DNA from 2 places in the Pseudomonas multiresinivorans genome. Region 1 is predicted to be linked to the other one. Evidence: riboswitches for the same ligand, from Rfam matches in the RefSeq annotation. Region 1 holds a riboswitch; the other holds the start of a gene.
What was found. Region 1 has a riboswitch for manganese ahead of G4G71_RS08415 (TMEM165/GDT1 family protein). Riboswitches for the same ligand answer to the same signal wherever they lie in the genome.
Positions count from the first base shown of each region.

Region 1 (10,379 bases):
GCCCGTGTCGAAACCATCGCCGAACAGCCGATGTTCCGCGATGCCTTTGCCCAGCGCCGCTGCCTGCTGCCGGCCAACGGCTTCTACGAGTGGCGCGGCGTGCGCAAGCGGCCGCACTGGGTTTCCGGTGGCGGCCTGATCTGCTTCGCGGGGGTGTGGGAGGCGTATCCGGTGGAGGGCCACACCTATTACAGCGTGGCGATGCTGACCCAGGAGGCGGGCGGCATGCGTCGCCCTCTGGTTCTGGATGTCGCCGAGCAGGCGCAGTGGCTGTCGAGCGACACTGAAACGGCGCGCTTGAATGAGTTGCTGCTGTTGCCCCAGGCGCGGTTGCGCGAGCAGGCGCTGGCGCATTTCATCAACGACCCCGCCTGCAATGGGCCGGAGTGTCTGACGCCCGCTTGAGAGCATTCCCGTAGGAGCGGATTCATCCGCGATGTTTCCGCGCGAGCTGGGGGCCATCGCGGACAGAGTCCGCTCCTACGAAACCCATGTCGCCATGGGTGGCCGTCTGACGCCGTGGCGTCAGACGGCATGCCTCACACCTTGAACTGATTCACCAGCCGCCGCTGCTGCTCGGCCAGCTTGGTCAGCTCGGCGCTGGCCTGGGAGGCCTCGTCGGCGCCGCCGGCCACCTGGTTGGCGACCATGCCGATGTTGCTGACGTTGCGGTTGATGTCCTCGGCCACCGCGCTCTGCTCCTCGGCGGCGCTGGCGATCTGGGTGTTCATGTCGTTGATCACCGACACCGCCTGGGTGATCGACTCCAGCGCCTGGGCCGCTTCGCCGGCATGGCGCACGCTGTCTTCGGTCTTGTCCTGGCTCTGCTGCATCACCTGCACCACTTCGCGGGTGCCGTTCTGCAGTTGCTGGATCATCGACTGGATTTCCTCGGTGGCCTGCTGGGTCTTCTGCGCCAGGTTACGCACTTCGTCGGCGACCACGGCGAAGCCGCGGCCCTGTTCGCCGGCGCGGGCCGCCTCGATGGCGGCGTTGAGCGCCAGCAGGTTGGTCTGCTCGGCGATGCCGCGGATGGCCACCAGGATCGCGTTGATATTCTCGCTGTCGCGGGCCAGCGACTGCACCACACCGACGGCGCGGCCGATCTCGCTGGCTAGCGCCTGGATCGCCGTGGAGCTGCTCTCGACGATGCGCTTGCCGTGGTGCGCGGCCTGGTCGGCATGGTTGGCCGCTTCTGCCGCGTGGGTGGCGTTGCGCGCCACGTCCTGGGCGGTGGCGGTCATCTCGTGGACGGCGGTGGCCACCAGTTCGATTTCCGCCAGTTGCTTCTGCACGCCCTGGTTGGTGCGGATGGCGATGTCGGCCGTGTGCTCGGAGGAATCGCTGACGTGCTGCACCGAGGTCACCACCTGGCCGATCATGCCCTGCAGCTTGACCAGGAAGGTGTTGAAGCCTTTGGCGATGGAACCCAGTTCGTCGGCGCGGTCGCTGGTCAGGCGACGGGTCAGGTCGCCTTCGCCCTGGGCGATGTCGTCGAGCATGCCGACCAGCTGGCGCAGCGGGCGGGCGATGCCGTGGCCGACCAGCCAGATCACGGCCAGGCCGATGGCAGCGATCAGCAGGCCGACCAGGGTCATGCCCAGGGTGTCGCTGTCGCGCTGGGATTTCAGATCGTTCTGCAGCTTGTTCAGATCGCCCAGCACGGCTTCCTGCGGCAATTGCAGCATCAGCGTCCAGCGCGCGCCGGAGTCGGCGATGGTGAAGGGCAGGAACAGTTCGATATGGCCGTGCTCCTTGTCCAGTGAGGTCAGCGGCTGATCGAGTGTGAGCTTGGCCAGGTTGGCCACCTCATTGGCGTCGAGCACGCTGCTGGCGGATTCGCCGAGCTTGGCTGGGTCCTTGGTGTACGCGACCAGGCGACCGTTGGTGGAAATCAGTGCCATCTCGCCGGCGCCGTCGTAGAGCTGGCTGTCGGCGGTCTTGAGCAGGTCCTGGATGAAGTCCAGCGACAGGTCGACGCCGACGGTGCCCTTGAACTGGCCCTTGACCATGATCGGCGCGTTGAAGGAGGACATCAGCACCATCTTGCCGCCCATTTCGTAGGGCGCCGGGTCGATGATGCACGGCTGGTGCTTCTCTTTCGGGCACAGGTAGTACTCGCCTTCACGCACGCCGGTGGGCTGCATCTTCTGGCTTTCCAGGGTGTCGCCCATGGCCTCGACGGTGAGGCCGCCGTCCTTGCGGTACCACCAGGGCATGAAGCGGCCGCTGGCGTCATAGCCGGGTAGCCCCGAGTACTGGCTGTCGTTGCCGGCGAAGGCGTTGGGTTCCCAGCCGGCGAAGGCGTCGAGCAGCTTGGGGTTCTGCGCCACGGTCTGGCGCAGCAGGTTGGACATGCCGGCGCGACCGATGCCCAGCAGCGGCTGGCCATTGGCGTCGGTTTCGTCGAGCAGGGCGTTGGTATTGGCCAGGTCGCGGGCGACCGTCAGGGGGTACTCCAGCTCGCGCTGGATCTGGGCGACCTGGCCGCGCGCCATGGCCACCAGGCGTTCGTTGATCACCTGTTCGAGCAGCGCCTGGGTGCGCTCCTGCACCAGCGCCTGGGTCCGAGAGCCGGCGAACAATGCGTACAGCACCAGCGCCGCGACCACTGCCAGAACGCTGGCACCGGCCAGCGCCACCACGGAAAACTGGATCGACTTGAATTTCATACGGGTACCCGGAATGCGCCAGAAGCCTGCGTGTCTATCTGTATCGGCAGGACCGGGGAAATTCCTTAGGCGGCCGTTGTAATGGGTTGTAACGCGGCTGTTCACCGCCTGTCGCAGGATTGTCGGCGCTGGCCGGGAGGTCTAGCATGTGATGTCAAAATGAAATTACTCGGCTGCGCCGAGCGCCTTGAACCTGTGCTTGAACGGGGGACGAGGGCGCCGGCGACGGTTGTTCCGTGGTGGAGGCGCGCCGGTGCGATGGCCTCTGCTGCCTATGCCACGACAGATGGCCCCCGGCATCTTCCGATCAGCCGGTCCGGTTTCGTAAGTCACTGCTGCGCCGGCTGTTTCCTGGCAGTTGCCGGGCACCGGGGGTGGGCCTACCATGCGCGCTGTCCGTGGGAGATTGCATTGTTTCGGGAGAGCAACATGCCCAGAGTTTTCCGTATCGCCGGCCTGGCCGCCGCGCTGATGCTTACTGCCTGCCAGCAGGTGAACACCACCAGCGGCGGCGTCGTTGGCGTCGAGCGTAAACAGACCATGTTCAGCATGCTGTCCAGCGCGCAGGTCGACCAGATGTATGCGCAGTCCTACCAGCAGACCCTCAGCGAGGCTTCCAAGGCCGGCAAGCTGGATGCCAGCAGCAGCGACGCCAAGCGCGTGAAGGCCATCGCCGACCGGCTGATCCCGCAGACCGGCGCATTCCGCCAGGATGCGCCGTCGTGGAAGTGGGAAGTCAACGTGATCCAGAGCGACGAGCTCAATGCCAACTGCGGTCCCGGCGGCAAGATCATCGTCTACACCGGGCTGATCGATAAGCTGAAGCTGACCGACGACGAACTCGCCGCGGTGATGGGCCACGAAATCGCCCACGCCCTGCGCGAGCACGGCCGCGAGGCCATGTCCCGCGCCTATGCCGAACAGGTCGGCCTCGGCCTGGGCGGCCAGTTGCTGGGCCTGGGCCAGACCAGCGTGGACCTCGCCCACCAGGTCGTCGAATACAGCATGACGCTGCCCAACAGTCGGCAGAATGAGAACGAGGCCGACCTGATTGGCCTGGAATTGGCAGCGCGGGCCGGTTATAACCCCAACGCCGCTATCACCTTGTGGCAGAAGATGGGGCAAGCCGGGGGCGACGCACCGCCGGAAATCCTCAGCACCCACCCGGCGGATAGCACGCGGATGGCCAACCTGCAGGCCGCCATCCCGAAGGTCATGCCGCTCTACGAGCAGGCCAAGACCCATTAAGCAGTGGTTCGTGATTCTCTCGAACGGCCAGGAGCGGCGTAAGGTTGCGCCGCTTTATCCAGTGAACAGGGAGCACCCGTGAAAATCGCTGTACTCGGAGCCACCGGGCTCCTGGGCCACCACGCCGCCCGCGCGATCAAGGCGGCCGGCCACCAGCTGGTGCTGATCCACCGACCCTCGTCGCAGATCCAGCGCCTGGCCTACCTGGAGCCTGAGTGCCGGGTAGCCGAACTCTTCGATCACCAGGGCATGGCCCGCGCGCTGAGCGGCCTCGATGCGGTGATTTTCAGCGCCGGCTACTACCCGGTGCGGCCGCGCCGCTGGCAGGAGGAAGTCGCCAGCGCACTGGACCTGACCAACCATTTCTATGCGGCCTGCCTGCAGGCCAAGGTGCCGCGCATCCTCTACGTCGGCTCGGCGTTCGCCATGCCTTCGCATCCGCAAGGGTTGCCGGGGCACGAAGGGCTGTTCTACGAAGGGCTGCCCACCGGCAAGAGTGCCTACGTGATGTGCAAGTGGGCGCTGGACGAACAGGCCCGAGAACAGGCTCGCGGCGGGCTGCCGGTGGTGATCGGGATTCCCGGCATGGTGCTGGGCGAGCTGGACATCGGCCCGACCACCGGGCGCCTGATCACCGCCATCGGCCGCGATGAGATGCTGCATTACGTGCCGGGGCGGCGAAATGTCATCGATGCCTCCGAGGCCGGGCGCGGTCTGCTCAAGGCTCTGGAGCGTGGCCGGGTAGGGGAGCGTTACCTGCTCACCGGGCACAACATCGAGATGGCCGAGCTGACCGCGACCATCGCCAGGTTGCTGGGCAAGCCGGCGCCAACGCCGATGCCGCTGCACCGCGCCCGCGCGCTGGCGACCCTGGGGCGCTGGCGCTATCGCCTGACCGGCAAGATGCCGTTGCTTGACGACACCGCCATCGAGGTGATGGCCGGCGGGCAGTTCCTCGACGGCCGCAAGGCGCGGGAGGAGCTGGGCTTCGAGTCGCATGTGCCGTTGCAGGATACGCTGGAGCGGGCCATTTCCTGGTTCCACGCCAACGATTACCTCTGAGCTCGAGGCTAGGGTCACTGTAGGAGCGAGCTTGCTCGCGAACCGCATAACACCGAGTGACTCCTGTTCGCGAGCAAGCTCGCTCCTACAAGAGCAGCACCGGGAACGAATAAAGAAAAGCCCGGCGGATGCCGGGCTTTTTCTTTGTCAGGGCAGCGCCTTCTCCGCGAACGGTCGATTGGGCAGCCCCATCTGTGCGCGGAAGCTTTCCATGTCGAACAGCGTGCACAACTCCTGCACCTGGTCCTGGCTGTTGAACACCCAGAAGCCCATGGCCGAGATGCTGACGATGCGGTCGCTGGCCGGGTAACCCAGCACAGGCCTGACGATGCAGCCCATCAACGTGCTCCAGGTGAAGACCTTGTTGCCCTCGCGGATGCACTCCTCGACGGCCACTTCCAGGTCATCCATGCCGCCACGGATTTCCTCCACCAGGGCCCGGTAACCGGCGTTGTCCAGCGGCTGGGCAGTGAAGGCGCTCTTGTAGATGAAGTCCGGGCTGTGCAGTTGTTCCACCAGCGCCAGGTGCCCCTTGTTCCAGGCCAGGTCGATGTGATGGCGGGCGACTTTCTTCAGGTCTTTTTCCGGCATGGCGACATCCTTTGTCGTAGGAGGCGGAAACGCCACTGTGTATCGCAGGCGATACACAGGCATTGGCCGGCGCGCCAGCCTCCCTTCGAAAAGCTGTCGGTCAGAACACGCCGCCCAGTTTCAGCGCGTGGTACACGGCGGCCAGGCCGAGGACGGCGAAGGCTGCGGCAGCCAGGCGGCGGATCAGGTTCAGCGGCAGGCGCTCGGCGGCGAAGTTGCCGGCCAGGACCACCGGTACGTTGGCGATCAGCATGCCCAGGGTGGTACCGATCACTACCAGCCAGAAGTGCGGGTACTGCGCGGCCAGCATCACCGTGGCGACCTGGGTCTTGTCGCCCATCTCGGCGAGGAAGAAGGCGATCAGGGTGGTGAGGAAGGGGCCGAATTTCTTCAGCGAACCTTCTTCGTCGTCATCCAGCTTGTCCGGGATCAGAGTCCAGCCGGCGACGGCCAGGAAGGACACGGCCAGTACCCAGCTCAGCGTGGCTTCGGAGAAGAAGCTGGCGACCCAGCTGCCGACGGCGCCGGCGGCGAAGTGGTTGGCCAGGGTGGCGGCGATGATCCCGGCGATGATCGGCCAGGGCTTGCGGAAACGCGCGGCGAGGACGAGCGCGAGCAGTTGCGTCTTGTCGCCGATTTCCGCGAGGGCAACGATCAGGGTGGGGACGAAGAGGGATTCCATCAGGCGTTCCTAAAGGGGGCGGGTCGACTAATCACCATGACACGCGCCACCTGCCCGCCCCGGGTCAGGTTGCTCGTGTCATAGGTCTTGTCAAACCCGGGCCTGAACGCTGCAGGCCTGGATCGTACGCGCCATGGTCTGCGGACCAAGTGTGTTGACGCGTACCGGGCGAGCAGGGCGCTCGCGGGAGACTACTCCCCTAGGACGGGGCGCATTCTGCCCAAGTCCTCGGACTTGGGCAAGCCTGCGCGTCGGATCATTCGCGGGTGGGGCGAATGTCCATGTCTTCGTAGCGGATGAAGCGGGTCTTGTTCTTGAAGCGGTAGCCCAGCCAGATGGCGAGGAACAGCGGGATGGTGATGTAGGTAGCGACCAGGCCGGCCCAGTCCACGTGGTCGCCGACAAAGGCCTGGTAGTTCTGCCCCAGGGTGATGACCAGGCAGAGGACGAAGGCGAACAGCGGGCCGAAGGGGAACCACTTGGCGCGGTAGGGCAGGTCGTCGAGGTTGCCGCCCTGCAGCACGAAGCCCTTGCGGAAGCGGTAGTGCGACACGGCGATGCCCAGCCAGACGATGAAGCCGCACATGCCCGAGGCGTTCAGCAGCCAGGTGTAGACGGTCTTGTCGCCGATGAAACTGGTGAGGAAGCACAGCGCGCCGATCAGCGTGGTGGCGTACAGCGCGTAGCGCGGCACACCGCTCTCGGACACCTGGGTGAACAGGCGCGGCGCCTTGCCCTGGGTGGCCATGGTGTAGAGCATCCGGGTGGAAGCGTACATGCCCGAGTTGCCCGCGGAGAGGATTGCCGAGAGGATCACCGCGTTCATCACGCCGGCCGCGGCGGCGAGGCCCGCGCGCTCGAACAGCAGGGTGAAGGGCGAGGTGCTGATGTCGCTGCTGTCAGTCTTGAGCAGGTTCGGATCGGTGTAGGGAATCAGCATGCCGATGACGAAGATCGACAGGATGTAGAACATCAGGATTCGCCAGAACACCTGACGGATGGCGATGGGAATGGACTTCTGCGGGTTCTCAGACTCGCCCGCGGCCACGCCGATCAGCTCGGTGCCCTGGAACGAGAAGCCGGCGATCATCGCCACCCCGATCATCGCCTGTAGGCCGCCGACGAAAGGCGCATCGCCGGTGGTGAAGTTGCTGAAACCGGGGCTGTCGATGCCGTGCATGATGCCGATGATGCTGGCCAGGCCGATGCCGATGAAGATCACCACGGCGACGACCTTGATCAGCGCGAACCAGAACTCGCTCTCGCCAAAGCCTTTCACCGAGAAGAAGTTGAGCATGAACATGATGCCGAGGAAGCCGGCACTCCAGTACATGCCGGAGACTTCCGGGAACCAGAACTTCATCACCAGTTGCGCCGCCACCAGCTCCGCAGCGATGGTCACCGCCCAGTTGTACCAATAGTTCCAGCCCATGGCGAAACCGAAGCCATCGTCGATGAACCGACTGCCATAAGTGCAGAACGAGCCGGAATCGGGAATGTAGGCCGCCAGTTCGCCCAGGCTGGTCATGAGGAAGAACACCATCAGCCCGATCAGTGCGTAGGCCAGCAACGCTCCGCCGGGGCCGGCGGTGGCGATGGTGCTGCCGGAGGCGACGAACAACCCGGTGCCGATGGAGCCGCCGATGGCGATCATGTTCAGGTGGCGTGGCTTGAGGGAGCGCTTGAGGTGATGCGGCTTCTCCTTCGGCCCCATGGCGAATGTCAGTTCGACGTCATCTTTGATTCTGCGATTCACGGGTGTCCTCGATAGTTCAGGGCGAGCGGCGATGCGCCGATCCGGGCAGGCTCGGTGGAGTGTAGTGCGAGCCTGGGATCAGCGCCGGGCGCTGTAGAGTCGGAAGCCGTCGGCCTCGGCCAGGGTGCGGCAATGGCCCAGGTGCTGTTCGATCAGCGGCGGGTATTTCAGGAAGCTGTTGGCCACCAGGCGCAGCTCGCCGCCGGGCGCCAGGTGGCGGGCGGACTGGCGCAACAGGTGTTCGGTGGCGGCGTAGCTGGTGTGCACGCCCTGGTGGAAGGGCGGGTTGCTGACGATGGCGGCCAGCTCGCTCGGTGCGGCGTCGATGCCGTCGCCGGCGATCACTTCGCCTTCCAGCCCGTTGGCGGCCAGGGTCAGGCGGCTGCTTTCGACGGCAAAGGCGTCGACGTCCAGCAGGGTCAGCCGGCTTTGTGGATATCGTCGCTTGAGCGTCGCGCCGAGCACGCCGGCGCCACAGCCGAAGTCCAGCAGGTGACCGACCGGCAGCTTGTCCAGGTGCTCCAGCAGCAGCGCGCTGCCGCGATCCAGGCGGCCATGGCTGAACACGCCCGGCAGGGTGATGACTTGCAGCGGGCCGTCGGCCAGGGGCAGTTCATAGCGTTGTGCGAGGGCATGCAGGTCGGGCGCTGTTGGGGCGCCGTCGATGTGCGTGTGCCAAAGCTGGCAGTGGCGAGCGCTGTCGAGCTTGCTGGCGCGGCCGAATTCACCGAGCTGCTTGCTGGCGCGTTCGACACCGGCGCGCTTCTCGCCGACCAGGTACAGCTCGCCGTCCGGCACGCAACTGGCCAGCGCGGCCAGCAGGTAATCGGTCAGTTCTCGGGACTTGGGCAGGAACAGCACAGCGGCGTCGAACTGACCCTCGGGCGGAGTGGCGCCGAAGTGGCAGCGGCCGGCGTAGCGGGCTTCGAGCTGCCGGGCCTCGCCGGCGTGCCAACTCCAGCCTTGCGCCTGGGGCAGGTCGCCGAGCAGGGCGTCGGCGGGCAGGCCGGCGAGCAGGACGCGGCCCTGGAAGCGCTCGATCTGGCGCAGCAGCACTTCACTGGTGGGGGCGTTGGACATGCGGCCTCCTCGAAAAAAGGGCGCGAGTTTAGCAGGGCTGCCGCGGCCGAGCCTAGGCGAGCCGCACCTCGGCGTTCTTCCAGAAGTCCTCGCCACGCAGTTCCAGGGCGCCGGCCGCGACTTGTGCGCGCAGGCGCCAGGCGGCCAACAGGTCGCTGACGAACAGGCCGTCGACGTAAGCCATGGTCGGCCCGATCAGCGATTGCACCGGGCGCCAGGATTCGCTGGCGCTATCCAGCAGGATGCGGTCGATGTGTGCGTAACCGGTGCCGCTCAACTGGCCATCGAGCCACAGGCGCAACTCGGCGTTCTCGAGCAGCGCACGCTGCCAGTCCGCGCCCAGGCGCTGGCGCTTGGTGGCTTCCAGTTCATGACTGCCGGCCAGGGCGTTGGCCAGTTCCTCGGGTTTGAGCATGGCGATGGCGTGGCGGTCCTCGCTGCGGCACTGGCCGCTGCCGGCGCCAACGCTGCGCAGGGAGACGTGCGCGGGTAGCAGCGCGCAGACTCGCCGCAGCAGCAGTTGCTCGCTGGCGCTGTCGCCGTGCCAGAGGGTGACGGCGGGTACGTCGGGGCTGCGCAGCCAGTTCACTTCGGTGGCCAGTTCGATGGCGATTTCCCTGTCCTGCAGGGCCTCGCCGCCCAGCTCGTGCCAGAACGCAGCGCGTTGCTGGCAGGGTGGGGTGTCGACGTCACTCAGCGGGCCGACGGCCAGGTCGTCCGGCATCACGCGGATTTTCTTCTCGGTCAGCACGCCTGCTTCGACCGCGCGGCGCAGGGCATCGGCGGCACCGTCGCCGCAAACCAGGTGCAGGCTCATGGCGCCACCACCCGGCGCGGTTCGCCGGCGAAGAAACTGGCGGCGTTCTCGCTCAACTGGCCGACGATGCGCTGCCGGGCCTCGCGGCTGCCCCAGGCGCTGTGTGGGGTGAGGATGAAGCGCGGGATATCGCCGGCCAGCAGCGGGTTGCCGTCCTTCGGCGGTTCCACGCTGAGTACGTCGAATGCGGCGCCGCCCAGGTGGCCGCGACGCAGGGTGTCGGCCAGCGCCTGCTCGTCGACCAGCCCGCCGCGGGCGGTGTTGATCAGGAAGGCGCTGGGTTTCATCAGGTCCAGTTCGCGCTGGCCGATCAGGTTGCGCGTGGCTTCGGTCAGCGGGCAGTGCAGCGTCAGGGCATCTACTTGCGGCAGCAACTCCTCCAGCGCCAGGCGATCGGCGCGCGGCGGGCGGCCGGGCAGGGCGCCGAGCAGCACGCGCATGCCAAAGGCTTCGGCGAGCTTCGCCACCGCG
Region 1 covers NZ_CP048833.1:1,828,484-1,838,862, forward strand. Annotated here, with positions in the region: gene G4G71_RS08390 (SOS response-associated peptidase) at 1-405, shown strand, start outside; gene G4G71_RS08395 (methyl-accepting chemotaxis protein) at 540-2,672, opposite strand; gene G4G71_RS08400 (M48 family metallopeptidase) at 3,102-3,920, shown strand; gene G4G71_RS08405 (NAD-dependent epimerase/dehydratase family protein) at 3,999-4,982, shown strand; gene G4G71_RS08410 (ketosteroid isomerase-related protein) at 5,130-5,573, opposite strand; gene G4G71_RS08415 (TMEM165/GDT1 family protein) at 5,674-6,255, opposite strand; yybP-ykoY riboswitch at 6,261-6,467, opposite strand; gene G4G71_RS08420 (amino acid permease) at 6,512-7,969, opposite strand; gene G4G71_RS08425 (class I SAM-dependent methyltransferase) at 8,090-9,091, opposite strand; gene G4G71_RS08430 (DUF1835 domain-containing protein) at 9,144-9,908, opposite strand; gene G4G71_RS08435 (2-hydroxyacid dehydrogenase) at 9,905-10,379, opposite strand, start outside.

Region 2 (10,379 bases), 260 kb from region 1:
ACCACCCACACAAGGCCAGCGCGCTGATCGTCTTCCCCGACGTGGAGGCCTGCTGCAAGGCCGTGACCGTGCTCAAGCAGCAGCCGGTCTCCGCCGTGGAACTGCTAGACCGCCGCAGCCTGCGCTCGGTGGAGAACATGCTGGGCATGCCGGCGTGGGTGAAGAGCTTGTCTGAAGGCGCCTGCGCACTGCTCATCGAATCCCGCGCGGCGACCCAATCGCTGCTGCACGAACAACTCACGCAGATCAGCGCCTCCCTCACCGATTACCCGGTAGAAAAACAGGTCGATTTCAGCGAAGACCCGGTGGTCTACAACCAGCTCTGGCGCATTCGCAAGGACACCTTCCCGGCCGTCGGCGCAGTACGTGAGACTGGCACCACGGTGATCATCGAGGACGTCACCTTCCCCGTCGAACAGCTCGCCGAGGGCGTGAACCGCCTGATCGCGCTGTTCGACAAGCACGGCTACGACGAAGCCATCCTGTTCGGCCACGCGCTGGAAGGGAACCTGCACTTCGTCTTCACCCAGGGTTTCGAATCGCCGGAACAGATCGCGCGCTACTCGGCCTTCATGGACGACGTCGCGCACCTGGTCGCCGTGGAGTACGGCGGCTCGCTCAAGGCCGAACACGGCACCGGGCGCAACATGGCGCCCTTCGTCGAGTTGGAATGGGGCCACGACGCCTACCAGCTGATGTGGCAGTTGAAGCGCCTGCTCGACCCGACCGGCATCCTCAACCCCGGCGTGGTGCTGACCGACGACCCGCAGCTGCACCTGAAGAACCTCAAGCCCCTGCCCGCCGCCGACGAGATCGTCGACAAGTGCATCGAATGCGGCTTCTGCGAGCCGGTCTGCCCGTCCAAGGGGCTGACCCTGAGCCCGCGCCAGCGCATTGTCATGTGGCGCGACATCCAGGCCAAGCGCCGCGCCGGCATCGACACCACCGAACTGGAGCGCGACTACCAGTACCAGGGCATCGACACCTGCGCCGCCACCGGCCTGTGCGCCCAGCGCTGCCCGGTGAACATCAACACCGGCGAGCTGATCAAGAAGTTGCGTGGCGAAGAAGCGCATCACGCCGGCACCGCCACCTGGCTGGCGCGCAACTTCTCAACCGCCATGAAGGGCGCGAAGTTCATGCTGCATGCGACCAACGGTGCGCGCATGCTGCTCGGTGCGCCTCGCCTGGCCCGCCTCAGTGCCTCCATCAGCCACGCCAGCAAGGGCCGTGTACCGCAGTGGACGCCAGCAATGCCGCAGCCGGTGCGCCTCGCACCGTCGCCGCGCACAGTCGATGACAGCCGCCCACGCGTGGTCTACCTGACCGCCTGCGTGTCCCGTGCCATGGGTCCGGCGGCGGCGGACGAGGAGCAGATGCCGCTGATCGACAAGACCCGTCAGTTGCTGGAGAAAGCCGGCTATCAGGTGGTCTTCCCGGACAACGCCGACAACCTCTGCTGCGGCCAGCCTTTCGCCTCCAAGGGCTACAAGAGCCAAGCCGACGCCAAGCGCGACGAACTGCTCGCCGAACTGCTGCGCGCCAGCCGTGGCGGCCTCGACCCGATCTACTGCGACACCAGCCCCTGCACCCTGCGCCTGGTGCAGGAGCTGGCCGATGACCGACTGAAGATCTACGACCCGGTGAAGTTCATCCGCACCCACCTGGTCGGGCGCCTGGACTTCCAGCCGCAGGACAAGCCGGTGGCCGTGCATGTCACCTGCAGCACCCAGCACCTGGGCGAAAGCCAGGCGCTGATCGATCTGGTGAAACGCTGCACCCGCGAAGTGGTGATTCCCGAGGGCATCCACTGCTGTGGCTTCGCCGGTGACAAGGGCTTCACTACGCCCGAGCTCAACGCCCACTCGCTGCGCACGCTCAAGGACGCGGTGCAGTACTGCGAGGAAGGCGTCTCCACCAGCCGCACCTGCGAGATCGGCCTGTCCGCCCATGGCGGCATCGACTATCGCGGCGTGGTTTACCTGGTCGACCGCGTGACCCGCGCAAGAACGTAGGTTCTATCCACATCAGGAGCCACATGCTTTTCGTAGGAGCGAGCTTGCTCGCGAACCGCCTGACGCCGACACGGCCGACGGATTTTCGCGTGCAAGCACGCTCCTGCTGGTTCGCCCCTTAACTTCACGTTAAGCGAGCGCTGCCACCCTCTGCCGCAAACCCGCCGCGGCGGCTATCCTGCTCGGGATGGCCGCCGCGGCGCTGCGCGATAAGGGAGCGAAGATGAGAATCCTGTTAGCGGAAGACGACCAGTTGCTGGGCGATGGCATTCGCGCGGGGCTGGGGCTGGAAGGCGACACTGTGGACTGGGTGAACGACGGTGTCGCCGCCGAACAGGCCCTGGAAACCGACGAGTTCGACCTGCTGGTGCTCGACCTCGGCCTGCCGCGCAAGGACGGCCTGGAGGTGCTGCGCAGCCTGCGCCGGCGCGGCGATCTGACGCCGGTCCTGATCCTCACCGCCCGCGACAAGGTGGCCGATCGCGTCGCAGGCCTGGACGCCGGCGCCGACGACTATCTGACCAAACCCTTCGACCTCGACGAGCTGCTCGCCCGCGTCCGCGCCCTCACCCGCCGCCATACCGGGCGCGCCGCGCCGCTGCTGAAACATGGTGAGCTCTCACTGGACCCGGCCACCCACCAGGTCAGCCTGGCGGGTGCACCGGTGGACCTGGCTCCGCGCGAATATGCACTGCTACGCCTCCTGTTGGAGCAACGCGGCAAGGTGCTGTCCCGTGCGCGACTGGTGGAAGCGCTCTACGGCTGGGACGGCGATCTGGAAAGCAACGCCATCGAAGTCCACATCCATCACCTGCGGCGCAAGCTGGGCAACAGCCTGATCCGCACCGTGCGCGGTATCGGCTACGGCATCGACCGCCCCGACAGCGCGACGCAATCTTGAGCGGCACCGTGCGCCGCGCCGGCTCCATCAGCCGCCGCCTGCTACTGATGCTGATCGGTGGCGTCTCGCTGCTCTGGCTGGTGGCCGGCCTGTTCACCTACCACCTGACGCGCGAGCAGGTGAACCGTCTCTACGACCAGGACATGATCGACTTCGGCCAGGCCGCCCTGAGCCTGGTAGACATCGCCGACGCCATCGACCCGCAATCCAGCGACGCCATGGAAATCCTCGCGCGCAGCCGCAAAGCCATCGAAGGGCTGCCGCTGATACGCCGCGAAGCCACGCTCGGTTATGCCATCTGGTACCGCGGCCAACCGCTGCTGGCCATCCACAAACCGCCCAAGGGCATCGAGGCCCAGCCTCCGGGGTTCTCTGACCTGCTCAGCGGCGGGGTTAACTGGCGCGTGCTGCAGATGGCCACCTCAGGTACCGATGAAGTTCGCATCTGGGTCTTCGAAGACCTGCATTACCGCCACAAGACCCTGCACCTGCTGCTCTTCAGTGCCCTCTTCCCGCTGCTGCTGGCTCTGCCGCTGTTTGCTGTCCTGGTGTGGTTCGGCGTGCGCCAGGGCCTTGCGCCACTGCGCAGCCTGATCGAGCAGGTGCACCAACGCAGCGCCCACAGCCTGCACCCGCTGGCGCTGAGCCGGGCGCCGGTGGAAGTGCACAGCCTGGTCAACGAACTGAACCTGCTGCTGGAGCGCCTGAACTCGGCGATGGAGGCCGAACGCCGGCTGACCAGCGATGCCGCCCACGAAATCCGCACGCCATTGGCCAGCTTGCGAACCCACGCCCAGGTGGCGCTGCGCTCCTCCGACCCGGCCGCCCACGCCCATGGTCTCCAGCAGGTCAGCCGCAGTGTCGAGCGGATCAGTGCGCTGATGGAACAGATACTCCTGCTGGCAAGGCTCGACGCCGAAGAGCTCCACGAGATATTCGCCCCGGTTGACCTGCGCCTGCTGGCCGAAGACACCATCGCTGATCTCGCGCCGCAGGCTATCGACAAGCAGATCGAACTGACCCTCGATAGCCAGAGTGCGACCCTGAAAGGCGTCGCCGCATGGCTGGGGCTGATGCTCACCAACCTCGTCGGCAACGCCCTGCGCTACACCCCTGAAGGCGGCCGCGTTGCCGTCACTCTGGAGACCGACGATCGCCAGGTGACATTGTGGGTGCGCGACAACGGCCCCGGCGTGGCACCCGCCGAACAGGCGGCGATCTTCACCCGCTTCTACCGCAGCCCGAACGTTGCCAGCAGCCACGGCAGCGGGCTGGGGCTGCCCATCGTCAAGCGCATCGTGGAAATCCACCACGGGCGTATTTCCCTGCACGAAGGCCTGGAAGGTGCGGGCTTGGGCGTCTGCGTCGAACTCCCGACCAACGTCGGCCAATAAACCTGAACGCAGCGAAAAAAACCGCAGTCCACCCTGTACGGTCCGCTCGGACGGTCCGCTACCACCGGTCACATTTGACAGGAGTACTGCCATGAAACGTGCCGCCCTGCTCATTACCGCCGCCCTGCTGGCATCGCCGGCCTTTGCCGCCGATCTGTGCAGCGACAATATCCAGAAGCTCGATGACGCGGTGAAAACCACCACCAACAACACCCAGGCCCAGGAACAGGCCATGCGCCTGCAGGAACAGGCTGCCAAGGCGCAAGCCGCCGGCAACACCAAGGAGTGCATCGCGCACACCGAAAAAGCGCTGCAGCTGCTGAAGAAAAACAGCGGCGATGGGGGAGCCAACGGGTGATGCCCGGCGCGGCGGCCGGCTATCCAGTCGGTCGCCGCTCATAAGGCCCGCGAAGCCTCTGGCATTCGCAGCCCCGCAGTTGATTCCGCGGCCCCCTCACACGCCTAAGATGTAGCGATTCCCGATCACAAGAATCACAACCGGAATCGCCATGCCTGTGTCCCGCCTGCTCATCGCCAACCGTGGCGAGATCGCCATCCGTATCGCCCGCGCCGCTGCAGAACTGGGCATCCACAGCCTGGCGATCTACGCCGAAGACGACGTCGCCTCACTGCACACGCGCCAGGCCGATGAGGCTGTGGCCTTGAAAGGGCGCGGCGCCAGTGCCTACCTCGACCAGCAGCAGGTCGTTGATATCGCCCTGGCGCACGGCTGCGACGCCGTGCACCCGGGCTACGGCTTCCTTTCCGAGAACGCCGAATTCGCCCGCCGCTGCGAAGCCGCCGGCCTGACCTTCGTCGGCCCCGCCGCCGAAGTACTGGATGTGTTCGGTGACAAGGCCCGCGCCCGCGATCTGGCTCGTGACCATGGTGTTGCGCTGGCCGCCGGCAGCAATCGCGCCACCTCGCAGGAGGACGCCGAGCGCTTCTTCCGCGAGCTGCCCGCAGGCGCCGGAATGATGATCAAGGCACTGGCCGGCGGCGGTGGACGCGGCATGCGCGCCGTGAGCCGCGCCGAGGACATCGCCGAAGCCTACGCCCGCTGCCAGGCCGAGGCCCGCGCGGCGTTCGGCGATGATCGCCTCTACGTCGAGCGGCTGATCCAGCGCGCCCGGCATATCGAGGTGCAAGTCATCGGCGACGGCCGCTCCGTCAGCCATCTCGGGGAACGCGACTGCACCCTGCAACGGCGCCACCAGAAGCTGCTGGAAATCGCCCCCAGCCCCAACCTCCACCCACGCCTGCGCGGCGCCATCCTCGCCGCCGCCGTGCGCCTGGCCGAGGCGGTGAACTACCGAGGCCTGGGCACCTTCGAGTTCCTGCTGGACGAAGACAGCGGTGACTTCGTCTTCATGGAAGCCAACCCGCGCCTTCAGGTGGAGCACACCGTCACCGAGGCGGTGACCGGCATCGACCTGGTGCAGGTGCAACTGCGCATCGCCGCCGGCGCCAGCCTGGCTGACCTGAACCTGACCCAGACCGAAATACCCGCGCCACGCGGCCACGCCCTGCAACTGCGGATCAACCTGGAAAGCCTCGCCAGCGATGGCACGCCGCATCTGGCCTGCGGCACCCTCAGCGCTTACGAGCCGCCTAGCGGCCCCGGCCTGCGCGTGGACGGCTACGGTTATGCCGGCTACCGCAACAGCGCCGGCTACGACTCGCTGCTGGCCAAGCTGATCGTCCACGGCAACAGCGGTTATCCACAGCTGGTGCAGCGCGCCTACCGTGCGCTCTGCGAATTCCGCCTGGAGGGCGTGGCGAGCAATATCCCGCTGCTGCTCAATCTGCTGCGCCAGCCGGCGGTGGCAGACAATCAGGTCACCACGCGCTACATCGAAGAACACCTGCCGGCGCTGCTCGGTGCGCAGGACCACGCCCACCCGCACCGCTTCTTCAGCCACGCCAGCGCTGCGCCGCAAGCCCAGCGCGCCAGCGAAGCCCCCACCGGCTGCGTTCCGCTGGCGACGCCCAGTGCAGGTGTTCTCGTCAGCCTGAACGTGGCGCCTGGCGACGCCGTCGCCCAGGGCCAGACCATCGCAGTGGTCGAAGCGATGAAGATGGAGTTCGAGGTGAAGGCCAGCGCCAGCGGCATCGTCCACAGCCTGGCCACTACGCCCGGCGACAGCCTCGGCGAAGGCGACGCGCTGCTGTTTGTCGAGCCGGCCGACATCCAGGCGCAGGACAACCAGAGCGAGGCCGCCATTGACCTGGACGCCATCCGCGCCGACCTCGCCGAAGTCATCGAGCGCCACGCCATCGGCCTCGACGAGCGCCGCCCGGACGCCGTCGCCAAGCGCCACCGGATCGGCAAGCGCACGACCCGCGAGAACCTCGCCGACCTGCTGGATGACGGCAGCTTCATCGAGTACGGCGCACTGGCCATCGCGGCACAGCGGCGGCGTCGCAGCGTCGAGGAACTGATCACCAGCAGCCCGGCCGACGGCCTGGTCAGCGGCCTGGGCAGCATCAACGCCGCGCAGTTCGGCGACGAGAAAGCCCGCTGCCTGGTCCTGGCCTACGACTACACCGTGTTCGCCGGCACCCAGGGCGTGATGAACCACAAGAAGACCGACCGCATGCTGCACCTTGCCGAGCAATGGCGCATCCCCCTGGTGCTCTACGCCGAAGGCGGCGGCGGGCGCCCGGGCGACACCGATTTCGTCGGCGTGGCCGGGCTGGACAACATGAGCTTCGTCGGCCTCGCCCGGCTCTCCGGGCTGGTGCCGCTGGTGGGCGTGGTCTCCGGTCGCTGCTTCGCCGGCAACGCCGCGCTGCTCGGTTGCTGCGACGTGATCATCGCCACCCGCGATACCAGCCTGGGCATGGCCGGCCCGGCCATGATCGAAGGCGGCGGCCTGGGCAGATTCGCCCCCGAGGAAGTCGGCCCCAGCGACGTACAGAGCGCCAACGGCGTGATCGACGTGCTGGTGGAAGACGAAGCCGAAGCCACCCGCATCGCCCGCCAGTATCTTGCCTACTTCCAGGGCGACACCGCCGATTGGCAGTGCGCCGACCAGCGTTTGCTGCGCCATGCGGTGCCGGAAAATCGTCTGCGCGCCTACGACATCCGCCAGGTCATCGAACAACTGGCGGACAGCGGCTCGGTGCTGGAGCTGCGCCGTGGCTTCGCCGCCGGCATGATCACCGCACTGGTGCGCGTCGAAGGCAAGCCCTTCGGCCTGATCGCCAACAACCCCATGCACCTGGGTGGCGCCATCGATGCCGAAGCCGGCGACAAGGCCGCACGCTTCATGCAGCTGTGCGACGCCTTCGACCTGCCGATCATTTCCCTATGCGATACCCCCGGCTTCATGGTCGGCCCGGAAGCGGAGAAGACCGGCACCGTGCGCCATGTTTCGCGCATGTTCGTTACCGCCGCCAGCCTTACGGTGCCCTTCTTCACCGTCGTGCTGCGCAAGGGCTACGGCCTCGGCGCGCAAGCCATGGCCGCCGGCAGCTTCCACGCGGCGCTGTTCACCGTGGCCTGGCCCAGCGGCGAATTCGGTGCCATGGGCCTGGAAGGCGCGATCCGCCTCGGCTACGCCAAGGAGCTGGCCGCCGTGGAAGATGCACAGCAGCGCCAGGCGCTGTTCGACAAACTGGTCGCCGCGGCCTACCGCAACGGCAAGGGGCTGAACATGGCGAGCTACCTGGAGATCGACGACGTCATCGACCCGGCCGACACCCGCCGCTGGCTGCTGCGCGGGCTGGCTTCTACGCCACGTCCGGCGCAACGCCAGGGGAAAAAACGCCCACTGATCGATACCTGGTAAGCCATGGGTTGAGCTGCGCGGCCGATCCGCTAAAATGCGCGGCGTCATTGGGGAGTAGCCGACCGTTCCGCGAACGGGGGCGACGTCAACACACTTGGCCCGCAGGCCATGGCGTCGTCAGCAGCTTTGCCTGGCAAGACCTTTGACCACGTGATCTCCGCAACGGCCGGGGAGATGCGTGGTCATGGGTACTACACCGGCCGGGAGCTTCACCGTGATGCACCACCCCATTCTTCGCTCCACCTGTCTGGAGCTGCGCACATGCTGACCTTCATCCTCGAACTACTCGGCATGCTGCTGGTGATCCTGGTCGCCGCCGAACTCTTCACCAATGCGCTGGAACACTTCGGCGAACGCTTAGGGATTTCCGAGGGCGTCACCGGCTCGCTGTTCGCCGCCGTCGGCACCGCGCTGCCGGAGACCCTGATCCCGCTGCTGGCCCTGTTCGCCGGCACCAGCAACATCACGCTCAACGAGGAAGTGGGCGTCGGCGCCATCCTCGGCGCACCGCTGATGCTCTCTACCCTCTCCACCTGCCTGATGGCCTGCTTCGCCTGGCGCGCCCGCGGCCTGCTCGGACGCATCCGCCCGGAACGCAGCGGCCTGCAGCGTGACCTGAACTTCTTCCTGGTCGCCTTCAGCTTCGCCACCATCGCCATGTTCGTGCCGGCGGAATTGCGCTCCGTGCGCATCGCCCTCAGCGTGCTGCTGGTACTCACCTACGTCGCCTACATCACCCTGACCCTGCGTGCATCGCGGAGCCTGGTGGACGACGGCCATGGCACCGAAGCCGACCACCACATGTACCTGTCGCGCATCGGCCTGCCGACCAACCTCGCCACCATCCTGCTCCAGCTGTTGCTGGGTCTGGCGCTGCTGGTGCTGGGCGCGAAAGGCTTCATCCATGGAGTGGAAGGCCTGTCGCACCTGCTGGGCCTCTCCGCGCTGCTGCTGTCGCTGCTGATCATCCCCATCGCCACGGAGCTGCCGGAGAAGATCAACAGCATCCTCTGGGTGCGCCGCGGCCGCGACACCCTGGCCTTCGGCAACATCAGCGGTGCCATGGTCTTCCAGGGCACCCTGCTGCCCGCCATCGGCATCCTGCTCACGCCCTGGCAGCCCCGCATCGAGGTCCTCACCGGCGTGCTGATCACGCTGGGCGCCGCGTTCTGGCTGCGGCTCAACGCCCAGCGCAGCAGTGGATTGCCGGTCTGGGTGCTGCTGCTCAACGGCGTGCTGTATGCCGCCTATCTGGGTGTCACCCTGTCGCGCTGACGCGCGCGGCTCATTGCCTACACTGACAGTCCGGGCTGCCGCTTCGGCGGCAGCCGCACGACTAGCGATACGCCGAAGGAGTGAGCATGAAAATCCTGGTAGTCCTGACCTCCCACGACCAGCTCGGCAACACCGGCAAGAAAACCGGGTTCTGGCTCGAGGAGTTCGCCGCGCCCTACTACGTGTTCAAGGATGCCGGCGCCAGCCTGACGCTGGCCTCGCCCAAGGGTGGCCAGCCACCGCTGGATCCCAAGAGCGACGAGGAAGACGCACAGACCCCGGCCACCCTGCGCTTCCGCCAGGACAGCGCAGCCCAGGCCGCGCTGGCCAGCACCGTGAAGCTCAGCGAGGTGAAGGCCGACGACTTCGATGCCGTCTTCTACCCCGGCGGCCACGGTCCCCTCTGGGACCTGGCCGAGGACCGCGCCTCAGTGGCCCTGATCGAAGCCTTCCATTCCAGCGGCAAGACCGTTTCCGCCGTCTGCCACGCACCGGCCGTGTTCCGCCATCCTCGCGGGCTGGACGGCCAACCGCTGGTACAAGGCCGCCACGTTACGGGCTTTTCCAACAGCGAAGAGGAAGCCGTCGGCCTCACCGACGTCGTGCCCTTCCTCGTCCAGGACATGCTCAAGGCCAACGGCGCCCGCTACAGCAAGGGCCCGGACTGGCAGAGCCACGTCGAAGTCGACCGCGGCCTGATCACCGGTCAGAACCCCGCATCCTCCGAGGCCGTGGCCGAAGCCGTCCTGAAATTCCTGGCCTGACAAGCCTTTACACCGCCCCGGTGGCTATCGGGGCGGCTTTCCCGTAGAATCAGTCCCGACCTTGAAAGGTTTTGGGGCCGATTAGGATTCGACGCCGGTAACAAAACTCTAGGGGCATGCCGAGTAGGTGACAGTTCTCGTAAATCAGCTGCCACAACTTTATAGTTGCCAACGACGACAACTACGCCCTAGCAGCCTAAGTGCCGCTAGCAGACCCTAGGGGATGCCTGTAAACC
Region 2 covers NZ_CP048833.1:1,571,985-1,582,363, reverse strand. Annotated here, with positions in the region: gene G4G71_RS07215 (FAD-binding and (Fe-S)-binding domain-containing protein) at 1-2,015, shown strand, start outside; gene G4G71_RS07210 (response regulator) at 2,239-2,916, shown strand; gene G4G71_RS07205 (sensor histidine kinase) at 2,964-4,310, shown strand; gene G4G71_RS07200 (hypothetical protein) at 4,402-4,668, shown strand; gene G4G71_RS07195 (carboxyl transferase domain-containing protein) at 4,820-8,104, shown strand; yybP-ykoY riboswitch at 8,142-8,314, shown strand; gene G4G71_RS07190 (sodium:calcium antiporter) at 8,366-9,379, shown strand; gene G4G71_RS07185 (type 1 glutamine amidotransferase domain-containing protein) at 9,466-10,143, shown strand; RNA gene ssrA (transfer-messenger RNA) at 10,217-10,379, shown strand, end outside.
Region 2: another riboswitch for manganese. It lies ahead of G4G71_RS07190 (sodium:calcium antiporter); the one in region 1 lies ahead of G4G71_RS08415 (TMEM165/GDT1 family protein).